3 regions of the Paenibacillus sp. FSL H7-0756 genome follow, and region 1 is predicted to be linked to each of the others. Evidence: predicted binding sites of a transcription regulator. Region 1 holds the regulator's gene; each other region holds the start of a gene.

Region 1 (8,070 bases):
CCGTTTCCTGAACGGATTTGAGACGCCAACGGGTGAAGGGGAATGGATTATTGAAGCATAACATGACATGAAGCGGGATACCAGGGTTGTACAGCCGAATACTGGCTTGTTGCAGCCTTCGCCGCAGCCTGTGATTTTGCGTGAGGATTGCTCAATGTGGTATACTTCGGGAAACCAAATTTCATGCATCTGACACTTTGATCTCTTAATCTCACAATGGGTGAAAGAAATCTTGTGAGAAAAACTCACATACCATTGACACGCCATATAAGGAAATGTACAATGAGATGAGAAAAAGATCATTGGAAGGTTGGATGAGTCATGGGTGATGAAATCCGCAGAAATATGGCATTATTTCCTATTGGAATCGTAATGAAGTTAACTGATCTATCCGCCAGACAGATTCGTTATTATGAGCAGCACAGCCTGATCGTACCTGCACGTACCTCCGGCAACCAGCGTTTGTTCTCTTTTAATGATGTGGAACGTCTGCTTGAGATCAAGGCGTTGATTGAGAAGGGTGTTAACATTGCCGGCATCAAGCAGGTGATGAATCCTGTCTCGAAGGAATCTGAAGAAGCTACGGTTATTACCCCTGATACAGAGGTGAGACGTAGAGAGTTGTCTGATTCGCAGCTTCACCGTCTGCTGAAGCAGGAGCTGGTTTCCGGTAAAAGACCGGGACAAGTGTCTCTAATCCAAGGTGAGCTATCCCGGTTTTTTAATAAATAATATAGAGCTGTTGAAAGGGAGAGGGTAACGTGAGCTTTACTAAAGAGGATATTCTGCGCATTTCCAAGGACGAGAACGTCCGGTTTATTCGCCTGCAATTCACCGATTTGCTGGGAACAATCAAGAATGTAGAGATTCCTGTAAGCCAGCTTGAAAAAGCACTCGACAATAAAATGATGTTCGATGGCTCTTCCATCGAAGGTTATGTACGGATTGAAGAATCCGACATGTATCTGTATCCGGACCTGAGCACCTGGGTTATCTTCCCTTGGGTGACTGACAGCCGTGTGGCACGTCTGATTTGTGATGTGTACATGCCGGATGGCACGCCGTTTGCCGGAGACCCGCGCGGTATCCTTAAGCGTTGTCTGCAGGAAGCGGAAGAAATGGGCTTCACCGCTATGAATGTTGGACCAGAGCCGGAATTCTTCCTGTTCAGAACAGATGAGAAGGGCAATCCGACTACAGAGCTGAATGACCAGGGTGGTTATTTCGATCTTGCGCCGATGGATCTTGGGGAGAACTGCCGCCGTGAAATCGTATTGACACTGGAAGAAATGGGCTTTGAAATTGAAGCCTCCCACCATGAAGTGGCTTCCGGCCAGCATGAAATTGACTTCAAATATGCCGATGCTATCAAGGCAGCGGATCAGATTCAGACCTTCAAGCTTGTCGTGAAGACGGTAGCCCGCCATCACGGCCTGCATGCAACCTTTATGCCTAAGCCACTGTTTGGTATGAACGGATCTGGTATGCACGCTCACCAATCCCTGTTCAAAGGCAAAGAGAATATGTTCTACGATGAGAGCGATAAGCTGGGCCTTAGCAAGACTGCCCGTTATTACATGGCAGGGATTCTGAAGCACGCACGTGCTTTTGCAGCGATCACTAACCCGACTGTCAACTCTTACAAACGTCTGGTGCCTGGTTATGAAGCACCTTGTTATGTAGCTTGGTCAGCAAGTAACCGCAGCCCGATGATCCGTATTCCGGCTTCGAGAGGACTTAGCACACGCGTTGAGGTTCGTAACCCGGACCCAGCAGCTAACCCTTACCTTGCACTGGCTGTTATGCTGAAGGCAGGTCTGGATGGAATCAAGCGTCAGCTCGATCTTCCAGCTCCTATCGACCGTAACATCTATGTGATGTCTGAAGAAGAGCGGATCGAAGAAGGCATCCCAAGTCTGCCAGCCGATCTGAAGGAAGCCCTGAACGAAATGATCCGCAGCCACGTGATCACAGAAGCCCTCGGCGAACACGCCCTGGCCCACTTCTACGAGCTGAAGGAAATCGAATGGGATATCTACCGCACCCAGGTCCACGAGTGGGAAAGAGATCAGTACATGACGCTTTACTAGGATACAGCAGCCCCCGGCGCTATACGCGCTGGGGGCTTTTTTGTGTTTGGTTGGCGGGAACAGTAGGGGCCAAAATTAATAGTGCCCACAAAATGCCCACAAATACTGGTGGGTGTTTATTCGAGGATTGATTTCATGTGGGCTTCATATTTCTCTAAGCGACTGGAATTGAAGCTTAGGAGTGTACCGGATTGGATCTGCCAATCATGAGGTTATTATGCGGACGGTTCAGGTCAGTGGGCTTGCCCAGGCTGTGGGAAATGGCATTACTTCACTGGATAAAGGGCCACTGTTTGAAAGTCTGAGGTGAAATGAGAGAAGTATAGGTCAAGGCCGAAGTCCATCGTTCCGACAGAATCACCAAGCGCAGCAATGAACCTTTAGATTGAATCGAATTTTTGAGCAAGGTTAATATCCTTAAGAACTGCTTCACCAAATTTTTTAATGTCTTTAATGCTGCTGTAATAAGAAAATTCTTTGGCTGAGGAAAAAACCGTGAGCAAAAATACTTCTTTATCAGGTTGTTGTATCCATTTCCATTCAAACGATTCATCATAATGTGAGAAATATCCATCATAAGAATCCATCGGGAAGTTATTGAGCATCTCAATAAATTTGTTTAATGTAAAATTAGTCCATCCTACTTCACTAGTCATGCTGTTTCCATCTTCAGTATTCGATACTATAAATCTACAGCCTTGATCAGGTCTATTATCATAATAAACAAATTTCATATTCAAATACTTATTACTGTTATAATAGTCTTTTAATTTAGCCACATTATAACCTCCGTTTATATTACAAGAACTAAGCAACGTTATAGTAGGTTGGTTCACTGATTCGTAAAACGATCTACTATATCAATGATATTATTACTTCATAGAAATATGTACAAACACAGAAGGCCAGGAAGCTTTTCCTGCCTTCTATTTTTTTGTCATGAATAAACCAAGCCACCATAAATAAGGGGCTAATAGTCCCCACCTGAGCGCGACGGAGTTGTTTTATATTGTGCTGAAGACATACCAAAAAAACAGGCTTCCCAAAAATAGCACAGCCGTCATGCCAAGCAGCACTCCAATAATGACTTTTTCAGATCTGTTATATTTCTTCACAATGTCCTCCGATGTTCTTAGATTATTCTTCAATAGGAACCGAGGAACGGAAGGCATACCATAGCAATCCATAAGCTATTCCGAAGTAAAGGAGTATACCGAGTATGGATATGGACAGAAGAATGAGGATAACTTTATTTCCGTTCATACATTTACCTCCTAAATAAAAAAACTCTCCCGATTTTTAGTGTGGGGGAGAGAGTGAAGATGAAGACGGAGCAAAGCCCTTACATCATAATATAAAGGAATTAAAACTCCAAATCAAATCATTTTACATACTATTCCATCTCCTATATACTTAACCAGAAGAGAATTCTAGTGGCAGACATGGGAGCGGATGATGAAGAATACATATAAGATTATGCTTTCGCTGATGCTGGTGCTGACGTTGATGGGTCAGGTGGCAGGAGCTGAAGGAGTGGCTGTGCCTGCAGAGACCCAAGAAAGGCTTGTGGAGCAATATGGGCTGGATGCGCCGCCTCCGCCGGTGTGGGATTGGAGCAGCGTTGATGTCGGCGTGAGTGGAATTACAGGTGGGATGCTGTTCGTGTACCGGATGATGTTGAATCCGCTGGGAGTCCTGTTGCAAGAGATGCTGTATATTCTGTAGCTGAGGGGGAAAAGAATGAATTCGCGTTATGATACGCCAAGTCCTGCACGCAGAGTCCGCAGGAGATCTGGCGGTAAGTCGTTACTGGTCCTTATCCTAGTTCTGATTGTGATGGCTGTTACGAATCCGGGGAAGGAAGCTTTCAGTGAATATTCTGTAAAGAATCTGGAGAATACGCTAGATCAGGAAATAGGAGACGGAATTAGCAAGCTGGTGGCCCAGCCTGTAATTGAGTCTTTGACCAAGAGGGATAACTACATTTTGTTCTCAGTATTCAGTGTACCGGACCTTAAGAATACCAATTTTTTTACCGGGGATGGCGGGGCTACTAAGAAGTATATCGGATTGTTCAAAATCCTTTTTATCAAGCTCTAATTATGGTTTACATATTGTTCCATAACCCGGTATAATTGAATAGATTGTTGGGGTAAATCTATTATCATGGTTGTGGAACAAGGAGGAACGAAGTTGAATACGGCTTATAAAGTACTGTCCAGTGATGCTGATCTATTCGCTGCCGCACTGGCACAGGTACAGGTCTACGTCGTTCAGCTGGTTGATGGCAAACCGCATGTGATTGCTGATTATGCCGGACCTGTACAGAAATGGACACCGGAGTACATAGTGCTGGCCGGAATGACTTATAGACGCGATGAATTTGAATTCCGGGTGCGGTTGAACAAAAAGTAAGCAGATTACCTGTCCGCTGCTTGCAGCTCTAACATTACTGCCGAATCACACAAGCTTTGGAGCGATTCTTGGCATCTCTTATACTATCTAAGTGTAAAAGAGGTGTAAAGATGAGCCAAAGAGAACGTAACCGGATTCGCAGAGCCATTAATGTCCTGCTGACACAGCGGGCTGTCCTGCTGGAGAGACTGGAAGAAATCAATGAGAATCTGCGCAGAGTGCCTAGAGGTTCGCGGGCCAGAAGAGAGCTGCTGGCAGCCAGAGAATCAATCCGCGAGGCCATCCGTTTGAATACGGTGGCTATCCGTCTATTGAGAAGTGTGCTGTAGTCTGTATCCGCTCTAATTTATAGGAGTCACAGGAACCCTTGGGGCGCAATCTGGCGTCTCAAGGGTTTTTGTGACGTTCCTATTCCCGGATGGTGACACGGGTACCTATGGGAACGAGGGCGGCCAGAGTCAGTACATCTGCGTTATACATACGAATACAGCCGTGAGAGACCATGTGGCCGATGGAGGATGGGTCATTGGTTCCGTGGATGCCGTAATGCGGCTTGGACAGTCCCATCCAGAAGGCACCGAACGGGCCGCCCGGATTGGGCTGCTTGTTAATGATGGTGTATTCGCCTACAGGCGAGACGGTTAACATTTTGCCGATGCCGACAGGGAAGCCTCTGGTGACAACGTCATTATCCAGCAGGTACAACATGCGCTGTGACAGATCGACGATAATTCGATAATTGGGCATACAGATCAGCACTCCTTTATATCAGGATATGTGCGGAGCGGTACAGCGGTTCACAGAAAAAGTGGCCAAAAAGCAGAATACAAACATTTGTTCGCGCTCTGCTTTTTGGCCACTTTACGAAATGAAATGAACAGAAAACAGGCTGCTTCGCATGGTGCGGAGCAGCCTGTTCTTAAGCGGGGAGTAGATTAGTGGATATCGCGGAATAATCCGATGACCCGGCCCAAAATCGTAACGCGGTTAAGGCGGAGAGGCTCGTACGCCGGATTCTCCGGCTGCAGCCTGATATGATCCCGTTCCTTGTAGAAGGTCTTGACCGTTGCTTCATCTTCTTCGGTCATCGCTACAACAATATCGCCGTTGTCGGCAGTCTGCTGCTGGCGTACGATGACATAATCCCCATTCATAATTCCGGCATCCACCATACTGTCACCAAGGACAGAAAGCATAAATACCTTGTTATCGCCTACATAATGAGCAGGCAACGGGAAGTAATCTTCAATATTCTCTGTTGCAGTAATAGGAACACCAGCTGTAACCTTACCCACTACCGGGATGCGGGTAACGGTCTGGACGAATTGATGCACATTCTCTGAATCTTCCTGGCCGAGCAATTCAATCGCACGCGGTTTCGTAGGGTCACGGCGGATCAGGCCCTTCTTCTCAAGCCGGTCCAAGTGCCCATGCACAGTAGAACTGGAGGCCAGGCCGACAGCCTCGCCAATCTCGCGGACAGACGGAGGATAACCCTTGCTGCGGACTTCATTACGTATAAATTCCAGGATCGCCAGCTGACGACTAGAAATCTTTGACATCGGTATCAACCCCATATACTATGTTTGGGAAAATTATAACATAGAACTTCCGTTCGTACAAACATAAGTTCTAAAATGAGGAAAAAACGAGAACGGAAATAAAGAGAACAAATGTTCCGAAAAAACTCTTGTTCGAAACACATGTTCGTGTTATATTATTTTCGAAAGCAAGAACATGTGTTTGGAGGATGATGATCATGTTAAAGTATAGTACATACAACAGCATCTACAATAATGACGATATCAAGGTGTCCGCTCCCGGTAATCCAATTGCTCATAGTAATGTAACCAAGGTCAAGGACAAGATTCTTCATAGTCTCGCTGCGCTATCATCACTATTCCGTCAGGTCAGCCTGATGAAGATGGTCCTGGTGCTGATGCTTGTCATTTCTGGATTCACTGTAGTGGGGAATGTTTTTGCCGGTTCGGTCTCTTCACTGAAGCCGGATAAGCGGATCGTAGTCGAACGCGGAGATACCTTATGGAGCATTGCGTTAAGTAACAAGCCTGAGGACATGAGGACAGCCGTATATATAGAAGGAATAATGAAGACGAATCATTTGGAGAACAGCGTCATTAAGGCCGGAGATATTCTGACTTTACCTTTATATTGAAGGATTGTGTCAGACTAATGATCGACTCGGAGAGCTTTCAGGGGGTAGACCTTGACAAGCTCTTTTTCTCATGGCAAAGTTAAAATGAATTTAGAGGGAGGGAAACGTATTGAATATTGACGAATTGGTCGCACGCATCAATGAATTGGCACGCAAAGCTAAGAACGGCGGCCTGAATGAAGAGGAACTGGCTGAACGTGCCAAGCTCCGCGAGATTTACCTGGGGAATATCCGCACTAACTTTCGGGCCCAGCTTGATACTATCGAAATTGTGGACAATCCGGAGCATGAAGAGGGCAATAATGGACTTAAGCATTAGCCTGTTGCCTTTTCATAGATAATACAGGATGACTAGGGGGAACTTACATGGCCCGTTCTTGGGAAAGAATGGTTCAACGCAACACGAAGCAAATTAACCAGCAAAGAAAGAAGCAGGGGAAGGACTCTATTTACACTTCCAGCACTAAGACTGCCGCGAAAAGCATCGATATTTTCAAAGGCCGCAATATTGTATTCCCCGTAGTACTGATGCTGCTTGGCATCATGTTCTGGGTGGTCGGCTCGATTGACGAAGCTAAAGGAAGCGGTATTCTGGCCAACTGGCTGGGTGTAGTGCTGTACTTCCTGCTCGCTGCGCTGCTGTTCTTCCGCCGTCCGTTCCTTAAGGTTGAGCGTGCGCGTATCTCTACTATTAAATACAACCGCGAACGTTTCCTGGCTGCGGCGGATATTGAGAAGATCACTTTATCGCGCAGTGTAGTTACCATTAAGTATAAGGGTAAGCGCAAGCAGTGGATTTTCTCCAAGCTGATTAACCGTTATGACACCGCTGCGATGGGGGAACGTCTGGAGCAGTTCGCCAAGAACAACAATATTGAACTAGTGCACGAATAGGAAGACAGACCAGCATATAGGGAGTGGGAGAACTAATGCCGATTACCGCCGTACTATTTGACCTTGACGATACTCTGCTGTGGGATGACCGCAGCGTGGAAGAAGCCTTCCGCTATGCTTGTGAGGCGGCTGGAGATTCCGTTGATCCGCAGGAGCTGGAAGCTGCTGTACGCAGAGAAGCCCGTGCCCTCTATGAATCCTATGAGACATATCCGTTCACCAAGCTAATCGGTATTAACCCATTTGAAGCGCTATGGGCGAATTTCACTGCCGGTGAACAGCCGGAGTTCCGTCAACTGGAACAGCTTGCCCCTGTCTACCGTAAGGAATCCTGGCGCCGCGGCCTCGCCGCACTCGGGGTAGAGGATGAAGCGCTGGCTGCACAGTTGGCTGACAAGTTCGCCGCTGAGCGCCGCAGCCGTCCTTATATCTATGAAGAGACGCTTCAGGTGCTGAACGAGTTGCGCGGTAAGGTCAAGCTGCTGCTGCTGACGA
Region 2 (8,070 bases), on a different contig from region 1:
CAAGGCAAGATCGCAGAGAGCGATGTAGCGCTGCTGCAATCCTGGCGCCAGGACCCTGCCGCCTTCGGCGTGTAGGGCTGTAGAGGACCCTGAGGATGGAAGATGGTGCGTGGAGAATGTTGAGAATACGTAAAGCGTAAACGTAGAGCGTAAACGTAAAGCTTAGAAAATGCGTAGAAGAAGCCTTGTCCTCCTTTACCGGGGGGGCTGGGCTTTTTAGAATTAATATGTTTTGGGGTCCCCGCAAAGTACCTGAGTCATCATCGAAGCTAAAGTCGCACTTTGTGGGGTTATTTTGTGCTAATAATTAGTTTTTGGACAGTCAGGAAAAGAAGTGGAAAAACAGCATCTATTCAATGGCTCAGCACACTTCTGGATGCTCTAGTTGGAAAAAATACACTTGTTGAGACCCGAAATGGACAATAACGCAGATACGGCGTGAACTAGATGACCTAAATCCACTTATTTCTTTTGAAGAGGCGATTTCCGCCCAAGCAAGTGTACAAAATCCAACTGTAATCATCTCAACTGCTTGTTATCTCCACAGCCCCTAATTAGCTGCATACTCCAATATCCATGCGTTACTAACCAATCTCATCATGTCTTGCTCCAGTGAAGAATGTGACCGCTACTCTCATCACATTCGTTCCATTGCCCACCACCTTGTTTTCAACTCATTTGTTATACTCCATATCCCCTGTAATCTGCTCCATGCCTGCGTTATTCTTCAACCAGTAACCTAAGCATACGGGCAGAAATTGCCATCTTCTCCGCCAAGCTATCCTCTAATTTTCTTGCAAAACTGGGCATGATAAATAGCACCGGGACATATATTATTGCGATGAAGGAGAAGAGGGTATCATGAATTGGATCTATTTTGCCAAGTTGTTCAGGACCAGATTTCAAGCGGGCTGCCTTGCCAAAAGACTGGAGCAGGACGGCTGGATCTATGGCTATCATGATCCGAGTTTTGTGGAAATATACCGTTCGCGCAAGGGCCGTTATGGTGTGCGTTTTCTGCCTTAGACAGAAAATCCAAAATCATCCTTGACTTAATGCATGGCTATATTGTATATTATCTATTGTCGCTGTTTAAATAATTATTAACTGACGCGGGGTGGAGCAGCCCGGTAGCTCGTCGGGCTCATAACCCGAAGGCCGCAGGTTCAAATCCTGCCCCCGCAATTACCTTATTACACCGGACAGCACTCGTATAATACGGATATCCTAGTCCGGGCCCTTAGCTCAGTTGGTTAGAGCGGTCGGCTCATAACCGATTGGTCACAGGTTCGAGTCCTGTAGGGCCCACTTCACTTAACCCCCTTGCCTAGCAAGGGGGTTTTACTTTGTTCAGGGTAGTTTCCCAACCTTGCTAACAGATTTGCAAACGAAGTACATTTATCCATATAATAGAACTGTTTGGCTTCGAATCATCTATTTGGTTAATTATTACTCAAATTATTAAGCACGATATGGTACCCTCCTGAAACTATTAATCTGAGAGTCGTAAGAACGACTGATGCACATATAGACATTGAGTAGTGCAAAGACTGTTTATAGAGGCGTTAAGAATTGCACGGTTTTGTTCCAGAAGGAAGGGTCGGAAGGAAGATACTTCTAGATGTCGAAATGTGATGTCGAAGGGAGGTGAGTGTAATGGATGATTGGGGGGAGAAAATAAAAAAAGCATTTGATGTTCATGTTGAGAAAAGAGTAAATATAACTACTGCTTTGAACTCACTTATGGTTGAACTAAGAGATCGACAAGGACTAAAACCTAATGTAGAACTTATAAATGAATATCCTTTGGTTTGGAGGATATTGATTCAAGGCCGCTGTGTTGATATTAGCGAAGAGGAAATTGATGATATCCGGGATTCATTGCCTAGTTTCAATGGTTCAGGTGAGAAATTACCCTTACTTGATGGAATTAAGAAATTGTTAGTTGAAAAATTTAATTAAGCGCCTTAGGATGATTTTTTGTGTTTTTAGAGGGCCTATTATATATGTTCTCAAACACTTTCAAACAATAAACTCGTCTGGCATTAAGCCAGGCGGGTTTATTTTATAGCTTTTGCAAATGCTCAATAACTATGTTCATGAACTTCTTAAAATTTTTTTAAAGCTTGTTACTTCCATTCTCTTGTTCTTTAGCTTTCTCACTGAAATGTATGCTAATAATAGCAATTACCAATAAAATTACACCTACTACATTAGAGAATGCAGGCTCATTGTTTGAAATTGATCGTATTAACAACCGAATATTAATAGCAAGAGCCCCGAACCAACATATGTAAACAAACCATTTAGTACTGTTCTTCATTATTTCACCTTTCATATACATTATTTTATAATTATACAATATAGAATCAGCATGTTTCGCTTTCAAGCTGATCTTTAGGTTTCCATTATCCCAATTAAGGAGGAATTATGAACCAGAGAAAAATCGTTAATTTAACAGTGATTATTCTGATCATATGTATTTTTTATTATTTTTTCGTAAGCGGAGGTACTGCTGCGGTTGGAAGAATAGAAAAGCTTTTTTTGAAGGAAAAGGAGTCGTATTTTATGGCTTACAAATATAATTTGCTGCGTAAACCTTACCTTGTGAAAATTAAAGAAGATGAAATATAATCTGTGTATGACTTGATCAAGGGGTGAAACAATGAAGTTACTGGACGGTCTCTAGCTTCCCTGAAGGAGGTTAGAGCTGAGTTGACTAGAAGCGTTAAGAAAACACCCGTAAGTAAAGATCAGGCAAATCCCTGGACGAAATGACAGGCAAGCAAGGCTGTGCGAAGATACTCCCGAGGTATTCCTTATGGTAAATTCTATCGAAAAATTTATTGTTCGTGGGATATAAGCGATTGGAGATTTTACAAACCTTATTTGCAAGCGGTCAAGGAATGGGAGACCAATGGTAGAAGTTGGCACAGACCCGTTAGCCTTCAGAAATTAACTTTAAACTGGAATAAGGATTTTAAAAGAAAATAAGAAAAGGGGTTGCCGATAGGGAAGCGTCGGCGGCTCCTTTTCTTATGTACGTTCTGCCTTAAAGAAGAGCTAGTTTTAATTTCTATCTACTAAAATAGTATATGCAGTTATGTTTCCGAATTCATCATATGAAAATATAGTTGAGGCTCCATATTGAACAGCTTGAACCCATCCATCTTCATACAATACAATAGCCCCATCATTAAAAATTAGTTCAAGTGATCCGGGGAGATACTTCCAATATCCTGAATTCATGTGAACAATAATTTGTTCAAAACTAGCCTTGGCACTCACATCTTGTGGAGTAACCTTGTTTAGAGTAGATACTGCGGGAAGATCAGGAGTCTGGATGGATGCAGTTGCTGCAAAAGAGGTGGAGCCTAAAGCGAAACAAGCTGTAACGGTTAAAAGGCCAACCAAAAGTTTCTTTTTCATACTTCAAACCTCCAAAATGAGTATTTTGTGTGTTACATAAGTAATAATAGATTAAATGGATTTATATGTATATAAGTAATAAGTATGGTTTTTAATGATATTTTTTGTCATATATTGGAGGTTAATGTCGTTTGTTGATTTTTAATTGGATTTGAATAATATGTCCTAGGACTTTGTAAGGATTATTATTAAAATGCAATTATATATAAGTTTTTACTAATGAAAAACGGGCCATTTTGTGGCCCGCGTGTTCGACTAAATTTCAATATTTGATTTTTAATGCTTATTAGGGAATTAACCAAACATAGAAGGCAAAAAGAACAAGAAAAAGAGAATAAGAACGATCACGCTGGTGATTCTGCTCATCATAAGATAAGCCTCGCTGGGCCCGGAGTCGCCTTTGACCATCCAGCCGTAACGCATATGCCAGCCCATGGCCGGGAAGAAGATATTCAATACTGCAATCAATACGAAGAGAACAGCGAAAATAACAACCATTTTTACCAGCTCCTTTCTCCATTTACGAAAGCCCATTGCATGAAGTTGCATATTTCTGGATGCAGCTTCAAATTAACAACGCAGAATTCTTCCAGCCCCACGTGACACTTATGTCACATCAACCCCCATATTGTTAGCTCATTCGATGGGGAATTCTATCTGCGCCTCTTATACTGGAAATATATTGATTTACTTCCGAAAGGGGCTATTCACCAGTGACTGAAGCTATCAAAGCAATACTATTAGGGATTATTGAGGGGTTGACTGAATTCTTGCCGGTCTCGTCTACCGGGCACCTTATCCTGGCAGGGGATCTGCTGAAGTTCGAGGGGGAGGCTGCGGTTACCTTCAAAATCGTAATCCAGCTGGGTGCGGTAATGGCCGTATTGCTGCTGTATTGGAAAAAGTATGTGAACATCGGGATGAATATGCTGAAGTTGGATTTCTCCAAGAGCAAGGGACTGAATGCCATCCACATGATCCTGGCTATGGTTCCGGCACTGGTGGTGTATCTGCTCTTCAAAGATACGATCAAGAGCCAGTTATTCGGCCCTAAGCCGGTCCTGATTGGTCTGATTGCCGGTGGCCTGTTGATGATCTTCGCTGCACGCAGCAGGAGAACCGTTACGTCAGAGACGGTGGACGGTCTTAACTATACGCAAGCCTTTGGCATCGGGCTGTTCCAGTGCTTAGCGCTATGGCCCGGGTTCTCCAGATCCGGCTCGACGATCTCAGGGGGCCTCCTGCTGGGAACCAGCCAGAAAGCCGCTGCGGACTTCACCTTCCTGATCTCAGTACCGGTAATGTTCGGAGCCAGCCTTCTGGACCTCTATGACAGCCGGGATCTGCTGAATTCAGATTCACTGACCCTGATGCTGATCGGGTTCGTGACGTCCTTCCTCGTAGCCATGATTGCAGTGGTCACGTTCATCAAGCTGATCAAGCGGCTCCGCCTGGAGTGGTTCGCGCTGTACCGCTTCGTGCTAGCAGGACTGTTCTATGTAATTGTCATCCTGTAATGGGCCTCTGGTGTGATCCGCTCAGGAGGCTCAGCACTCAGCCGTATTCCTTAGGCTCCTGCAGCAGGATGGAGAAGGTCTGGGTCTCGTGGTCCACTTCAATCGTCTCGATACCCACAAAATCCGGAATTTCAGGATGAACGGCATCCACGCTGTATTCAGGGTGAGTCAGCAATAATTGAATGACTTTCAAGGCTTCCACGTTGATCTTGATCCCCTTTACAGTAGAATCTCGTGTTCTGATTTATAGTCTGTATTATCCCCGCAGCGCTTAGCGAATATGTCTGTGGATGATATTTCTGTCTTCGTTACGTTCCATAACAGCCATTAATTGACCCTGGAAAATCCGTCTCTGGATCTGGTCGATCCGCTGGAGCGCGAGGGGGATTGGCACCTGGAATGCTACAGCCAGCTCGGCAACGGCATCCTCACGAAGTTCGGGCAGCGTCTTCTCGGAGATCATGGTATAGGGCATGGAGGCATACAGGATGAACCGGTCGGATTCATCTCTCTGCGCCTGAGTGAACTCTCCGGGCATAAGTGTAGACTTACCGGCATGCCGCAGCAGATGACACAGCTCATGGAGGAATTCCAGCCGCTGCAGCTCGGGAGGGAGCCGGTTGTCGATGAACATGCTGTACATTCCGGCTGTAGCCTCAATCGCCTTACTGCGGACATCCAGATAGTGCACCCAGATATTAAGCCGCTTCGCTATGTAATCAATGGAGATGTCGGACGGCTTGCGGACACCAATACGCTGGTATAGATCCTCTGTCCATTTCTCCAATGCGGTCATCTGATAATAGCCTTGCATAATCAATCACCCCATATATAAGATCGTATGTTCGTATTATTGGCCAAAAGAAAAGCCCGTAAGGGCTAAGCAGCAGTTCAGCGCGCACTCTTCACCGGCTGAAATATGGAACTGGTGTTCCTGTGTATGTAAGCATAAAGGAATTACGCCCGAATATCAAGTGTTTTTCCCAAGGTGGGGTGCGTGGCCTGACTCAGCATCTGAATCATATCCTGGGCACCGCTCTGCGCCTGCTCCTTGGCAAGGCTCATCACCTGCAGCCCTGCGGCCTGCTGTAAGGATGACTGGCTCATCACTACGGATAATGCAGCAATATCCATCCGGCATTCCTCCTCCATATGTTGTGAAGCTATTGCTTCATACTCTATATCGACCACTGGACGCCTGTCCGTTAGGTGAATGGTATTTCTTTGCCAATTGGCCCATGCAAGGGAGCGGAATTCCACATATTCTGTGCTGTATTCAATATTCAAGAGGAGGAATTAATCATGGGAGCAGAGTATGGTTGCGGTTGTGGAAATAACGTAGGTGGAGTGAATCAGGGACCTCCAATCGTTCCGGTAGTAAGCCCTTGGACTTCGACAGGTGCAATTCTGGTTCTGTTCATCCTGCTGGTTATCATCACAAAAGCCTGCTTGTTCTAGAACAGCCTATAGCCAGTGTAGCCCTGTCCGGCCTGTGCCGGATAGGGCTATTTCTTTTTCCTGTTATTTTTACGGACTGTTGGCCCGATCTGGCGTTTGATTCTGCCTGTAGCTGCATCCGTTTCAATGATATAGAGCTCCTTAATTGTTCCTGCAAGCGCGAACCATTCCTGTAAGGCTTCAGCTTCGGACATAGGGCCGTACAGCCGTTTGCCCCGATAACAGATATAGAACACATGCGGCTCTCCATCAAAGTTATATTATCCCATTTCATTCTACGCTTTATCGCAGTGAAATTGAATAACATCCCCCACAATGCCGGCTTACTTGAAAATAAACTCTACGCGCGTACCGTCTGCGAACGTCTCCAGCTGATTGCCGACCCAGCTTCCCGCTCCGCGGTTATCACTGGGGGTTATGTACTCAATATGGGCCCCGGCTCCGCCTTCCTCACACATGGCCATCGGCCATTCGTCCCGGTCATAGCCTTTCTTCGTGGGAACTCCCTTCAGCGACGCCTTGCGGTTCTCCTCCGCATCCTTGCGGTTGATCGTGCAGATGGCTGATTCTCCCTTACGGATGGCCTTCTGGATGTGCCTCGCGGTCTCCGGGTAGCGGTCTGCCGGGAACTTCAGCTTCACGACCTCCGAAGAATGACCGGAAGGTGTCTGCGGCAGCCATTGCCCGTTTTCTTCCAGCAGGTAGGCGGACAGACTGAGCAGGGCGATAATGATGAGACTGATGATGGATTTTTTGGCTTTCATATCTGCTCCCTTGGATGTGGGTATGGGTATAATGCCTGTGCCCTGAATAGTATAGCGTAAGAATAACCGATTGGGACAGCCCGAATTCTGTGCAGCAGCCGTGCTGAAGTTCCATAATTCGTCATAATATGTACAAACACAAGGAAAAGGATGGTGGAAAATGTGGAACAGCGCAACCTCAGGGACCTGCTGGATTCGGCCTCGCGGCTGATTGGTGATGTGCAGTGGCAAGCGGCTTTTCGCAAAATACAGATGTCTCCCGCTGACGCGGAGCTGGGGGCGCCCGCACGGAAGCTGCTGGAGACGCTGTACTGGCTGCAGGGCCAGGGAATGATCAGCGGCCAGCATGATTACCTGGAGAGTCCGGATGATATCAACAACAAGCTGAAGAATACGGCGGGTACCTATGCCGGACTGCACGGCTATGAGATGGGGCCAATTAGCGGCCAGACGGAGAAGCTCATCAGCAGTCAGCGTCAGGGCGTAACGGACAGTGCGATCCGCTGGCACAAGGCCGGGGGCATCGTAGCGATGACCTATCATGCCAACCTGCCGGGTACGGCACCAGCCTGGACGAATGTCTCCATGAGCCTCAGCGAAGCTAATTTCAGCAAGTACATCACACCGGGAACACCCGAGTATACGGCGATGATTGCCGAGCTGGATAAGGTAGCTGTTTTCCTGAAAAAACTGAATGATGCCGGTGTCCCCGTCCTCTGGAGACCATACCATGAGATGAACGGCGGCTGGTTCTGGTGGGGGCAGAAATCCTCCTTCGTGACCCTCTGGGAGATCATGTTCGAGCGGTATACCGTCTATCATCAGCTGCACAATCTGCTGTGGGTGTGGAGTCCGAATGCCAAGAACAAGAATAGTGAGGAGCCGGCGAAGTATTATCCGGG
Region 3 (8,070 bases), on a different contig from region 1:
ATCTGTTCTCGGTACGCTGGAGCGGCCGGATAAGCGCTGCCTATAGTGAGACCTACACGATCTATTCGTATTCAGATGACGGAATCCGGATATGGATCGACGGGAAGCTGATTATTGACAGCTGGATCAAGCAGAGCGGGCAGGAGCGGCAAGGCACTGTGAGTCTGATTGCGGGGAAGCTGCATGAGCTGAAGGTGGAGTACTATGAGAACCAGGGGGATGCGCGGGCGGTACTGATGTGGGAGAGCCCCAGCCAGGCCAAAGGCGTAATTCCGGCAGGAGCCCTCTACCTTCCATAACAGAGTGTAACGAAGCGTCAGATATGCTCGCGGTAGCTGATGTTGTTGGCGATTTTCTCATCACGGACGGCTTGGCGCAGGATATCCTTAACAGACTGAACCTTACGGATTCTATAGAAGGGGAGCTGTGGAGATGAAGCATCATCCGATAAAATGATCAGCGTCCCGATGCCCAGCATACGCTGCATAACCGACTGGGTGACGGAGAAATCATTGACCCGCAGCAGCTCGATTTCTTCGACATCCTTGCCGATCAGCCCGCTCTTCACCATAATCCGCTGGGACGTAATCGTATATTTGGTGGTATTCAGCCCGATCAGCCCCTTGAGACGGTCGGAGATGCCGGCAGGCTTGCCCTGCCATAATTCTTGTTCGGGACCGGAGCTATGGCCAGACGCCGGACGGCGTGCTGTTGCCGGAGAACCGGCCTCTTCTGTGCTTGCCCCGCATTCCCCGCAGAATTTGGCGCCTTGCTTGTATTCCGCACCACATGTTGTGCAATAAGCCATGATAGATCTTCCTCTCCTTGAACGGATAAATTCATTATAGTATAACAGGAATTGCCAGTCATCAAATGGTTATTGATCGCCATTTCTCCCTATGAATACGCTTAACTTCTGACATATGTTTCATTACGCCGACTTTTACATTAATTTCATTTGCACTTAACAAAAAACGATATTATTCTGTTAAGTGGAGGGATATTAACTATGAGACAAGCTTTACTTACAGGACTGCTAATGGCCGTCATGATCCTCAGTGCCTGCGGCAATAACAGCACCGAACCGGCTTCCCCGGAAGCGGTGCAGGAGACGGTACAGAACTTTTACAATGAAATGTCGAAATTCGACGAAATGGGCAAATCCTCGCTAGAGAACTTCAACACCACATTCACCTCTTATTCCACCGGACAAGCGACAGACAAAGAATTCCAGAAGGCTGTAGACAGCTTCCAGGATACCGCCTCCGAGCTTGCAGATCATGTGAACGATATCAAGATTGCGGGCGGCTTGCCGGATACGATCGAGAAGCTGCTTAGAGATTCGGTGATTGCTTTCAAGAGTGCCTATCAGATTAAGGAGAAGGCTTCCAAGAGCGCAGTATCGCCCGATGTGACCGCCGAGGAATTCAATGAGATGAATCAGCAGGCGGACGTAGCCATGCTCTATGGCATCTCCAAGCTGAATGAAGCCAGAGAAGCCGCCGGACTAATTGAGACGGAGCAACCCGTACCAGGAACTGTGTCAGATGCAGGCACAGATGCCAAGCAGGAACCGGGTACCGGAAGCGCAGGGACTTCGTCAGTGAAATAAGCAGAGACAAGACTTGTTATGCACAAAGGGGTTCAAAGGAAGACGCTGTACAGCATGACTGTGGGCGTCTTTTTGCTATGGGGGTATACCTAAATATTTCTGCTTGCCTAACCTGCTGAAGCGCAGATATAATACAAACATATGTTCTGTGCGAAGAAGAGGAGGAACGGCGAATGAGCAAGAAGCTTGAAGGAAACCGTCAACGTGAGTACAGCGGGAGGGTGCTTCCGGAGCAGATCGGGCGAATAGGGAGAGAGCAGCGGGAGACCTGGCATAGCCTGAGGCCGGTGCTGGATGAGGAGAAGCTGGAGGAGATTGAGCATACGCTGGCCTTATCGCTGCGTAGTCATGTACGGGTAACGCTGGTGCTGTATGGTCCTCTGGAGCAGGTGAAGCTGAGCGGATTCGTGACCTCCATCCACACCCACTCGCGTGAATTCAAGCTGCAGTGGGCGGAGGAATGGAAGTGGCTGCTGGTAGATGACATTGTGGAGGCTTATATTGTCTGACAGATTTTACTTGCTGCGGTGTCCGTCCGTCTTCTCATAGGCAATCAGCGTGACCTCCGGATTTCCGGTCATCCGGGCAATCTCCGATTCCGCCTGGCGGATCACTTCGACCACATCCTCCTGATCGCTAAGCGGGGCAATTCTGTAGCTGTCGCTGTGTATCTCCATGTTCATCCCCCTTTTCGTTTGAATGACCTGACTTACGGTCTATCTTCTTATTCTGGCCTGTAGATGCACAGTTCATCCGGAGAGATAGGACGCTGCACAGCTTATTTTGTGAAAAAAACGGTCATTGGTGCAAGCAACCTGGCCTAAGCGGGCATTTATTATACCAGGGGGTGAGTAGATGCTTACTTTGGAGCAGGTCAAGCAGAAGTCGGCCGCAAGGCTTACGAAGCTGCATCCGGCCGTACTGGCCGGGGCGAACGAGCTGATAAGACGCAGTTATAACCGGGGGGTGCCAATCCTCATTACGCAGGGCATGCGCACGATAGCGCAGCAGAATGAGCTATATGCTCAAGGGAGAACCAAGAAGGGCGACATAGTAACCAATGCCCGGGGAGGCGACAGCTACCATAATTACGGACTGGCAATAGACTTTGCGCTGCTCCTGCCGGATGGCAGGAATGTGTCCTGGGATATGAATCGTGACGGGGATGGCGATAAGGTGGCAGACTGGCAAGAGGTGGCGCAGGAGGGGAAGAAGCTGGGATTCGAATGGGGCGGGGACTGGACCTCCTTCAAGGATTACGCTCATCTGCAGATGAGCTTCGGCCTTAGCATTCAGGACCTGAAGGCAGGCAGACGGCCTACTGCCCAGCAGAGTGCAGCCGCACTAAGCCGTATAACCGGAGGTGAGCCAGAGGTGAACAAGGATATCCCGGTAAATATTACGCTCAACGGTAAGAAGCTGACGACCGGCGTCATGGACGAGGCGGTAACCTATGCGCCTGTACGAGCGATTGCGGAAGCACTTGGAGCCAAGGTCACGTATAATGCGTCCAGCAAGACCGTGAACATTGTGAAGGAATAACTTCTCTGCATAGATGCTGTCCCGGATGGGGAAATTATCAGCGATTAACCACATCCATGAAGGGGGCACAACATTTTGAACAAGCTGATCACAAGTCTTGCCTGCGGTACGGTCCTGTCCATGAGTCTGCTCGGAGCAAGTGACATCTCCGCAGCACCTGGCGGTATGATGACAACCACTCCAGGCGTTATGAGCACCTCCGCTCCGGGCATGAACAGCACAACAACAGACGGCCGGATGGGCAACATGAACATGCGCAATATGGATGACCGGATGATGGACAGCCGGGGCAATACCATGATGAACGAGACCAGAGATTCCATGCATAAGACCGAATCCATCATGAAGGACAAAATCCGTACCGGCGACAACAGCTCCGTCTCCCCGCTGTCCAACGACAATACAACGGGCCGCTACCGGGCACAGAGCACCACCACCACAGCCACCAACAACGGCAACCGCTCCAACTGGGGCTGGCTCGGTCTGGTCGGCCTCCTCGGCCTTGCAGGCATGCGCAGCAGAACCGGCGAGCGCGACCGCCACTAGCCGGAGCAGGGCACCGCAGTTCTGCGAGTAAGGAACAGCAGCGCCAAGCAGTAAAGCCCGTGTCAGTCTCGGCTGAGCGGGCTATTTGCTGCTTATGCAGAAGAAAATTTGGAAAAAGGAATTGCGTATCCCCCGGATACATGATATTATATTTCTTGTCGCGTATAACGCGCACACAACATGCCGGGGTGGCGGAACAGGCAGACGCACAGGACTTAAAATCCTGCGGTGGGTGACCACCGTACGGGTTCGACCCCCGTCCTCGGCACTAATATTAATAGAGAAAGGCGCATTCAACTGAATGCGCCTTTTCTATACTTATAGGTTAGAAACTGCTTGCAGGATAGAAGCAGTGTAAAGCATACAGCACAGAAACAGGGAAATGTACGCTTAAGATAGAATTAAGCAGTAGAGGAACTCCGCAGCTCATTGGAGAGATAGAGCGCATCCTTGAAGCCTTGCAGGTAGATGGAGCGTTCTGTAATGGCTTGAATGGAGAGTTGTGTATCTTCATACTGGAAAGCAGCATCCTGCTGGTCCTCGGGTAGGGCGTTCCTAAGCTGGTGGAAGTAATGAACACTCTCTTGCAGCAGCATGTTATACGCAGCATCCGTAACCAGCAGTTCCCGGTACATCCCTTCCAGCCGGATACGAATTAAGGGATCGGTTAAAGCTTCTAAAGATTTATACACACCAGAGACCTCCCTGTCGTTAACCTTATAAGGTTATTATATAACCCCGCGGGTGATATTGTAAAGTTAAAATTTCACTCTATAAGGATAATGGAAGGTGGAGCATCTCTAATACATACATACTAACTGGAGGGGAGTTAAGCCTCATGTTGAGAAGCAACTTAAGAATCCTAATGGCCAAACACCGGATCGACGACATCACCGGGCTGATGGAGAAATCAGGCCTGAGCCGGAATTCGATTAACAAACTGTATCGGGAGACCGACTTGGAGACTGTTAAGCTGGAGACGCTGGTCAGGTTATGCGATACGTTCCAGTGTAAGCTGTCGGAGTTGGTTGAGTATGTGCCGGGGGAGTAGGGAGTTAATTGAGGGAGTAAAAGGGTGCCTTGGGGTGCTCTTTTTTTGTTTGCTTTTTTGTAAGTCAAAATGATTGAGCCTAATTCCATATGCAGGAAATATAATAATTGGAAAGAATATTTTAAATAATACTTACACTGTTTAAATGATGGTTTAGGAGAGTGAACATGAAAAGTAATAGTGGAAAAGGGGTTTCGCTATTTGGTGTGCTAGCGGTAATACTCCTGGGCATTTATTTTGGTACCAACGGCATGAAGTCACCTGAAACAGAAGTGAAGAACACTAGTGAAGGCATTCCGTTGTTCACTCCAAGTACACTACAAAATGAAATGGAATACAATTTCAGCGAAACGTCTTGGTATCCTCTGATTAACTACTATTTAATATCGGATGAAGATAGGACAATTAAAATCATCCTTAACCAGGCCCAAAAGCAAGTTACTAAAGAAACAGCTCGAACCATTTCAGGCGCTGTAGCGAGCCTAACCTATAACGAAGGGCGTACAAACTACATAGTCTATAAAGTGGTAGATAATAATAATAAAGTCGTATATACATTTGACCGTTTGAAACAAAACGCTGAAAAAATGGCAGCTAAGCTGAAAGAAATATACAAGCAGGCGGACGGCGCAATTCTGAAAATAAAACCACGTGATAACAGTTGGAGTCAGATTGACGTTACGGTTTCAGATTCATGGTATAACTCTCAAGATTTTCAGAAAGAACGGTTTGTTGAATCATACGGAAATTTAATTTCGCAAGTAGTATTAGATTACAAGTACGTAATAACAGGTGATGATAGAGTGTTTGTTTATTTCATAGATGAATTTGGAACAAGGTTGGCTTCACCGAAGCTTTTTGAAGGTTGGAAGGTAAAGGAATAGTAAGTCAAAGTAATAGGCTAGTAAGCCTTTTGTTGTATTAAGAATCATAGTTATTATCAAATTAAAATTTTAAATAATGAATTATATGCTAATTTTAGGGTTTTATGGAGGGGGTTTGAGAATTCTTGTCGAATTATAAATTTAGGCGTATTTGGAATGAGATTTTTGTATCAATAGAAAGGAGATATTAATATATGTACATATCTAACTTAGATGTTACAGGTTATAAAAATTCAAAGAGTAAGTCGGTTATTAAATTACAAAAAGGGCTCAATATTCTAGTTGGTGAAAACGGCTCAGGAAAGACCACAATCATAAATGCTCTACGGCTCATCTTACGAGAAAATGAGTTCTCATATTTGAATATTGATGAGGATGATTTTTATGTTTCATTAGAAAAAGACTTCTCAGCTTCAGAAATTAGAATTGACCTAAAAATCGAATCCCTCAATTCGGACGAACAAGTTACTTTTCTATCATGGTGTGATGCTGATTTTAACGCACAACTACATTTTGAAGTTAGCGCCAATCCGAACAGAAAAGGATACTATAAAAAAGAAATATGGGGTGGCGCTTCAAAATCAAGCATTTTTGAAGAGGAGACATTTGATTGTATTGACTGCATATACTTACCTCCACTTCGAGATGCTGAGGAAAAGCTAGTTAATGGAAAAAGATCAAGGTTGGCACAATTATTAAAAAAACAATATGGTGATAATAAAGATGAACTTGTAAGGAGTGTCAAAGGTTTTAATGAGCAAATAACAAGTAATGCCGATAAGAATTATAATGAGATTGAAATGGCTAAGAAGAACATTAATACCAAATTAGAAGAATCATTAGGTCAAAGACTTGGACAGAGCATTAACTTGCAGTTTGCTGAAACAACCTTTAATAAAATTGTAGAGAGCATAAAAATGGTTTTCTTTCCGGGAATCAAGGAAAACAATCCCGAAAAATTTAGGGATATTTCAATCAACAGTTTGGGATATAATAACTTGTTATACATAGCCACTGTTTTTGCGGAACTTGAGCTACTAAAAGACAATAATATGATGACAGTATTACTTATAGAGGAGCCTGAAGCGCATCTTCATCCACAACTTCAAGTTAAATTCATTAAATATTTGGAAGAGCTTACTCGAAAAATTGAAAATTTACAAGTTGTAATTACAACACATTCTCCGGTCCTAGCTTCTTCCGTTGATACTGACAATTTGATTCATGTTGCTTATAAAGAGAATAGAATCATAGCAACTGCATTAAAGGAGATAAATCTAGGAGAAAGTAAAAGTTATATTAATAGATGGCTAGACGTGACGAAATCGGCTTTACTATTTTCCAAGGGAGTCATTCTTGTAGAGGGAATAAGTGAAGCGATGCTTCTACCTACGTTCGCTAAAATAGTATTAGCAGAGCATAATAAAAAAGCTCTAGATGGTGGTATCAATAATATGTTACCTAATTCCTTGGAAGAGGCTGGAGTATCAGTAGTGAATATTAATGGTATTAACTTTAAGCATTTTATGAGACTTTTTTCAAATTTCAAAGAAGCTACAAGCCAATCGCATATACCAATATATTGTGCTGGAATCACTGATAATGATCCGCCAAAGATTAAGGTAATTGTATATGATAAAAATGGAGTAATGAAGAGTGATAAAAATGGTGATCCGGTAACTATGGCAGAGGATGTTTATCCCCTTCCAAGTGACTCACCTATAGGAGCAAATATCGCTTTACAATTAGTAGATGAAATTAATATGGGTAAGTGGGGCCGATTATACCACTCTCCTTTAAAAACATTTGAGTATGACTTAGCAATTGAAAAAAACACGCGTCAATTGGCTAATGTTCTCCACGATGTATGGTCAAAAGATGGATCTGTTAAAGCATATTGCAAAACTATTATTGCAAGGAATAACCAGTATTCTGATGACGAAGAGTTATTAAGAAATGATGCTGAATTTATTTTTACGCATATTGATGCTGATGAGGTTGGCAAAGGAGTTTTTGCACAGAAACTAGCTGATTCTTTAGAAGAGCAAATAAGAAGTTGTATGGACAAGACTGATGGCTCCACGTCAAATCTTATTGAAGTTTATTCCGAAATTAGTAGCCTCATTAGAATTCCTGGGTATATAAAAAAAGCTATTAATTGGGCAATCGGGGGTACTGAAATTGATGAATAGGCTAGAAATGGAGCAAGAAATTATAAGTATTTTGTGCAAAAATAATAAGGAAACAGACAGTTTTACATCAATAATTCAAAATAAGGTAAGAGAAAAGACGGAACAACAGTTACAATATGTCCTTTCTCCTATTAATAAAAATGTATTCTTAGAAGCCTGTGCAGGAAGCGGAAAAACTGAAGTTGTTGGAATGAAAACTGCCTATGAAATATGTAAATGGAATATGAGAAATAAAGGAATTGC

Evidence for each region. The regulator LexA, encoded in region 1, represses DNA repair genes until DNA is damaged. The targets are predictions, from matches to a motif close to CGAACATATGTTCG.
Region 2: a site for LexA is predicted at 5,781-5,794, ahead of NST04_RS12635 (ImmA/IrrE family metallo-endopeptidase). Genes of this name have one in related genera too.
Region 3: a site for LexA is predicted at 1,747-1,760, ahead of NST04_RS12675 (YolD-like family protein). Genes of this name have one in related genera too.

The regions. Positions count from the first base shown of each region.
Region 1 covers NZ_JBBOVT010000002.1:342,460-350,529, forward strand. Annotated here, with positions in the region: gene NST04_RS18220 (AAA family ATPase) at 1-61, shown strand, start outside; gene NST04_RS18225 (MerR family transcriptional regulator) at 322-732, shown strand; gene glnA (type I glutamate--ammonia ligase) at 762-2,090, shown strand; gene NST04_RS18235 (hypothetical protein) at 2,471-2,869, opposite strand; gene NST04_RS18240 (hypothetical protein) at 3,567-3,815, shown strand; gene NST04_RS18245 (hypothetical protein) at 3,831-4,190, shown strand; gene NST04_RS18250 (hypothetical protein) at 4,284-4,505, shown strand; gene NST04_RS18255 (hypothetical protein) at 4,616-4,834, shown strand; gene NST04_RS18260 (L,D-transpeptidase) at 4,914-5,252, opposite strand; gene lexA (transcriptional repressor LexA) at 5,441-6,067, opposite strand; gene NST04_RS18270 (LysM peptidoglycan-binding domain-containing protein) at 6,265-6,681, shown strand; gene NST04_RS18275 (DUF896 domain-containing protein) at 6,791-7,000, shown strand; gene NST04_RS18280 (hypothetical protein) at 7,048-7,575, shown strand; gene NST04_RS18285 (HAD family hydrolase) at 7,611-8,070, shown strand, end outside.
Region 2 covers NZ_JBBOVT010000001.1:2,853,171-2,861,240, forward strand. Annotated here, with positions in the region: gene pyrE (orotate phosphoribosyltransferase) at 1-75, shown strand, start outside; gene NST04_RS12590 (hypothetical protein) at 862-1,026, shown strand; tRNA gene NST04_RS12595 (tRNA-Met) at 1,112-1,185, shown strand; tRNA gene NST04_RS12600 (tRNA-Ile) at 1,235-1,308, shown strand; gene NST04_RS12605 (hypothetical protein) at 1,657-1,962, shown strand; gene NST04_RS12610 (hypothetical protein) at 2,431-2,634, shown strand; gene NST04_RS12615 (hypothetical protein) at 3,070-3,429, opposite strand; gene NST04_RS12620 (DUF6199 family natural product biosynthesis protein) at 3,724-3,978, opposite strand; gene NST04_RS12625 (undecaprenyl-diphosphate phosphatase) at 4,143-4,946, shown strand; gene NST04_RS12630 (hypothetical protein) at 4,984-5,148, opposite strand; gene NST04_RS12635 (ImmA/IrrE family metallo-endopeptidase) at 5,218-5,742, opposite strand; gene NST04_RS12640 (YjfB family protein) at 5,904-6,080, opposite strand; gene NST04_RS12645 (hypothetical protein) at 6,249-6,404, shown strand; gene NST04_RS12650 (hypothetical protein) at 6,452-6,640, opposite strand; gene NST04_RS12655 (NucA/NucB deoxyribonuclease domain-containing protein) at 6,728-7,168, opposite strand; gene NST04_RS12660 (glycosyl hydrolase) at 7,331-8,070, shown strand, end outside.
Region 3 covers NZ_JBBOVT010000001.1:2,861,678-2,869,747, forward strand. Annotated here, with positions in the region: gene NST04_RS12660 (glycosyl hydrolase) at 1-299, shown strand, start outside; gene NST04_RS12665 (PH domain-containing protein) at 317-808, opposite strand; gene NST04_RS12670 (hypothetical protein) at 1,010-1,612, shown strand; gene NST04_RS12675 (YolD-like family protein) at 1,786-2,121, shown strand; gene NST04_RS12680 (hypothetical protein) at 2,128-2,289, opposite strand; gene NST04_RS12685 (M15 family metallopeptidase) at 2,468-3,154, shown strand; gene NST04_RS12690 (WGxxGxxG family protein) at 3,230-3,700, shown strand; tRNA gene NST04_RS12695 (tRNA-Leu) at 3,883-3,968, shown strand; gene NST04_RS12700 (hypothetical protein) at 4,102-4,392, opposite strand; gene NST04_RS12705 (helix-turn-helix domain-containing protein) at 4,539-4,751, shown strand; gene NST04_RS12710 (hypothetical protein) at 4,919-5,635, shown strand; gene NST04_RS12715 (ATP-dependent nuclease) at 5,830-7,827, shown strand; gene NST04_RS12720 (DEAD/DEAH box helicase) at 7,835-8,070, shown strand, end outside.